2 regions of the Butyricicoccus sp. AF35-5AC genome follow, and region 1 is predicted to be linked to the other one. Evidence: predicted binding sites of a transcription regulator. Region 1 holds the regulator's gene; the other holds the start of a gene.
What was found. The regulator Rex, encoded in region 1, represses fermentation and respiration genes when NADH is low (regulators of the CRP and FNR family bind a similar motif). The targets are predictions, from matches to a motif close to ATTGTTAANNNNTTAACAAT.
Positions count from the first base shown of each region.

Region 1 (2,404 bases):
TTACTCAACCTGATGCCATTGAAAATCATTACCGAGACCCAGATCCTGCGCTGTTTATCCAACACGCCGATCCAGATCGAGGTCGATCTGATCCAGACCGAAACGTACCATTCCAAAAATACGCCGGAGGATCATCTTCTCACCTTCTACAAGACGTTCGACGATATCCGCGACCAGAAATATGACGGTTTTATCATCACCGGTGCGCCGGTAGAGACCATGCCGTTTGAGGAAGTCGAATACTGGAAGGAACTGACCGAGATCATGGACTGGACTAAAACGCACGTTCATTCCACGCTGCACATCTGCTGGGGGGCGCAGGCCGGTCTGTATTATCACTACGGTATTCCGAAGTACATGCTGCCCGAGAAAATGTCCGGTATTTTCAAGCACCATGTTCTGCTGCCGAAGGAGCCGCTGCTGCGCGGCTTTGATGATATCTTCTGCGCACCGCACTCGCGCCACACCGAGGTGCGTGCCGCCGACATCCGCAAAAACGATCGTCTGACCATTCTCGCGGAGTCGCACGAAGCCGGTGTGCACATCGTAGAGGCAATGAATGGCCGTCAGATCTTTGTGCTGGGTCACGGCGAGTACGACGCCGACACGCTCAAAAAGGAGTATGAGCGTGATCTGGCTAAAGGCATGAACCCGGAGGTGCCGCGCCATTACTTCCGCAACGATGATCCCAACGAGGACGTACTGGTGACCTGGAAGGCACATGCCAACCTGTTTTACACCAACTGGGTCAACTACTATGTGTACCAGACAACACCGTATTATCTGGACAAAATGTAATACCAAAGCCGCTCATCCATTGGATAGCGGCTTTTTTCGCACAAAAAAGGGAGTATCAAAAGATACTCCCTTTCGTTTTACAGGTTCTGCTCTCTTTCCCCGTCTGCTGCGCCGACCAGATGGCACAGTGTCATCAGGCTGTCCGACAGATGCACGTTTTCGACCGGAACGCCCAGTCCCTCCAAATGAAGGTCCTCGCCGGTGAAATTCCACAGACCGCGGATACCGCGCTCTACCAGACCGTGTGCGATACGCGGGGCATCTCCGCGCGGAATGGTGAGCACCGCCACATCCGGCTTGTTGCGCTCAATAAACTCCGCAAGCGTATCCGCGCTGCGTACCTCATGGCCGCCAAAGCGCTGACCAATGAGCTGCGGATTTGCGTCAAACGCACACAGCAGCTCAAAGCCGCTGGCAGAAAAGTTAAAGTTATTAAGCAGTGCACGACCGAGGTTACCGGCACCCAGCAGAATCGCCGTGCGGCCGGTCCGCAGACCCATGATCGCACCCAGCTCCTCCTGCAGTTTGTCGATATTATAGCCGTAGCCCTGCTGACCAAAGCCGCCGAAGCAGTTAAAGTCCTGACGAATCTGCGAAGCGGTCAGTCCCATGCGCTCTGCCAGTGCTTTGGAGGAGATACGCTGCTCCCCTTCAGCCTTCAGCTCACAAATATTCCGATAATAGCGAGGCAATCGCTGAATTACCGCTTTGGAAACCTCTTGCTTGTGTTCCACAGACCCTCTCCCTCTCTCAAATTCTATTTCTCGTGTAAATTACAGCTTAGCGATGGTATCCAGCACATAATCGGTAAATTCCTGTGCGGTTGCACCGGTATCACGACCGGTAACAACAACCTTGTGCTCCTCTACCATGCAGATATCAAGTGCTCGGTCGAGCTTCTTTGCCAGTTCGATTTCACCGATGTGCTCAAGCAGCATAACGGCTGCACGCAGTACGGAGGACGGATCCGCGTACTTTGCACGGCCTTCCTGTACCATACGCGGCGCAGAGCCATGAATTGCCTCGAACATCGCATAGCGCTTGCCGATATTGGCAGAGCCTGCCGTGCCGACACCGCCCTGGATCTCAGCGGCCTCGTCGGTGATGATGTCGCCGTACAGGTTCGGCAGAACAACGACCTTAAAGTCGCGGCGGCGCTTGTCATCGAGCAGCTTTGCGGTCATGATGTCGATGTACCAGTCATCAAACTGTACTTCCGGATACTCCTTGGCTACCTTCTGGCAGGTATCGAGGAACTTGCCGTCGGTGGTCTTGATGATATTCGCCTTGGTGACGCAGGAAACGCGGTTCTTGCCGGTCTTGCGTGCATAGTCGAAGGCCAGACGAGCGATACGCTCGCAGCCCTGCGAGGTAGCTACGGTAAAGTCGATGAACAGATCGTCGTCGATCTGCACACCCTGCGAACCGACAGCGTAGCCGCCCTCGGTGTTCTCACGGTAGAACGTCCAGTCGATACCCAGCTCAGGTACCTTTACCGGGCGCACATTGGCAAACAGGTCGAGACCCTTACGCATTGCAACGTTCGCGGACTCTACGTTCGGCCACGGATCACCCTTGCGCGGAGTCGTGGTGGGACCCTTCAGGA
Region 1 covers NZ_QUDX01000009.1:101,889-104,292, reverse strand. The annotation lists gene metA (homoserine O-acetyltransferase MetA) at 1-798, shown strand, start outside; gene DWZ82_RS11670 (redox-sensing transcriptional repressor Rex) at 876-1,532, opposite strand; gene DWZ82_RS11665 (isocitrate/isopropylmalate family dehydrogenase) at 1,572-2,404, opposite strand, start outside.

Region 2 (2,404 bases), on a different contig from region 1:
GATGGGAGATTAAGCCTCCGGATCTACGATTGCTTCCTGTACGCCGTACTTCTGGGCGAAGGAAAGAACAACGCCGTCCTTGTGGGCGCCCTTGTAGAAGTTGTTGAATGCTTCGGTCAGATCAGAACCCTTGCGGAAGCCTACAACGTAGTTCTCGTCCTCCTCGCCGTTGGCCTCGTTGAGGTTTACGGTGTAGGTCAGGTTCGGGTAGCTGGTGCCCTCGCCGATCATAGCGCCTGCCATCAGCAGGTCGATCACGCAGGCATCAGAGGTGCCTGCGGCAACCTCCATCAGTGCGTCAGCCTGAGACTGAACTGCAGTTGCATTCAGACCGGCAGCCTGTGCAGCAGCCTCACCGGCGGAACCAGACTCAACAGCGAAGGTCATATCCTTGATGGACTCGATGTCCTTGGCAGCGTCAGCCTTGTCGGACGGAACAACAACAACCTGTGCGTTGGTTGCATACGGGTCGGAGCAGTTCATGGAGGTCTTGACCTCATCGGTCAGGGTCATGCCGTTCCAAACAGCGTCAACGCCCTTGGAATCCAGCTCCATGATCTTGTTGTCCCAGTTGATCTCGATGAACTCAGCTTTTACGCCCAGGCTCTCTGCGAAAGCCTTTGCCATGTCCGCGTCAAAGCCGACCCACTCGTCCGAGCCGTCTTCCTTATAATCCATCGGTGCGAAATCCGTGATGCCGATGACCAGCTTGCCGTTGCTCTTTACATAATCAATATCGCTCTCAGCGGAAGTTGAGGTGTCAGCCGCATCGGCGCTCGAGTCGTCGGTCTTGGCAGCAGAGCCGCCGCAGCCGGACAGCATGGATACACTCATTGCGCCTGCCATCAGCAGTGCAAGAAGTTTCTTCGTCTTCATTTTTAGAAAACCTCCTGTAATTCAGTTCATATCTTGTTTACTATTATAACACTTTAGCGCAGAAAATCAACCCCTGATTTTCATGCGGATTTTCAGTATTTTTGAAGGGTAAGCGGGCGGTATTTTGTGCAAAAATTAAAATAACAGGGTGAAATATAAGGAAAAGAGGGCGGGGAGCGGTTTGAATGGATTCTCACTCTTTTTTGCGAACCTGTGTTGACCTGTACCCCAAAAGAGATTATAATCATAAGTAAGCATGATTGTTAAAGAATAAACAATGAAGAACAAGTAAGACGGAGGGAATCAGCGTGGATTATACTGCACTGTATCAGCAGAAGCTGACAACGGCGGACGAAGCCGTTAAAGTTGTTAAATCGGGTGACTGGGTAGACTACGGCTGGTGTACGGGTACGCCTGTTGCACTGGACAAGGCACTTGCTGCCCGCATGGGCGAGCTGGAGGACGTAAACTTCCGCGGCGGTGTACTCATGCGCCGACCGGCGGTATTCGATATTCCGGATGCAGCTGACAAGATCACCTGGAACTCGTGGCACATGTCCGGCATTGAGCGCAAGGCATGCATGGAGGGCTTCGGCTTTTACAGCGCACTGCGCTACTCCGAGATGCCGCGCTGGTACCGCGAGAACGTCCGTCATGTCAATGTAGCCATGATTCAGGTGGCGCCGATGGACGCACATGGCTGGTTCAGCTTCGGTCCGCAGGCTTCGCACCTCAAAGCCATCTGCGATGTATCCGATGTTATCATCGTTGAGGTTAACAAGTATATGCCGCGCTGCCTCGGCGGCTTTGAGGACGGCATTCACATTTCGCAGGTGGATATGATCGTTGAGAGCGACACCGAAATGCCGCAGATGGGCGCAGGCGGCGAGCCGACCGAGGTTGATAAGGCGGTTGCAAAGCTGATCGTGGAGGAAATCCCGAACGGCGCCTGCCTGCAGCTGGGCATCGGCGGCATGCCGAATACCGTAGGCTCGATGATCGCGGAGTCTGACCTGAAGGACCTCGGCGTTCATACTGAAATGTACGTTGACGCATTCGTTGACATCTCCCGTGCAGGCAAGATCAACGGCTCGAAGAAGGCCATCGACCGCGGCCGTCAGGTGTTCGCGTTCGGCGCAGGCACCCAGAAGCTGTACGATTTTGTAAATGATAATCCGGAGTGCATGTCTGCACCGGTATCCTATACTAACGATGCGCGCACCATCGCACAGATCGACAACTTCATTTCCATCAACAATATCGTGGATGTGGATCTGTTCGGCCAGATGAACGCAGAAAGTGCCGGTATCAAGCAGATTTCCGGTGCAGGCGGCCAGCTGGACTTCGTTCTGGGCGCGTATCTGTCCAAGGGCGGCAAGAGCTTCATCTGCTGCTCGTCCACCTTTAAGAAGAAGGACGGCACGCTCGAGAGCCGTATTCGTCCGACGCTCGAGAACGGCTCGGTCGTTACCGATGCCCGTCCGTGCGCGCACTGGTTTGTCACCGAGTACGGCAAGGTAAACCTCAA
Region 2 covers NZ_QUDX01000011.1:40,040-42,443, forward strand. The annotation lists gene DWZ82_RS12340 (transporter substrate-binding domain-containing protein) at 10-876, opposite strand; gene DWZ82_RS12345 (butyryl-CoA:acetate CoA-transferase) at 1,185-2,404, shown strand, end outside.
Region 2: the regulator Rex is predicted to act here: its motif matches at 1,136-1,155, upstream of DWZ82_RS12345 (butyryl-CoA:acetate CoA-transferase).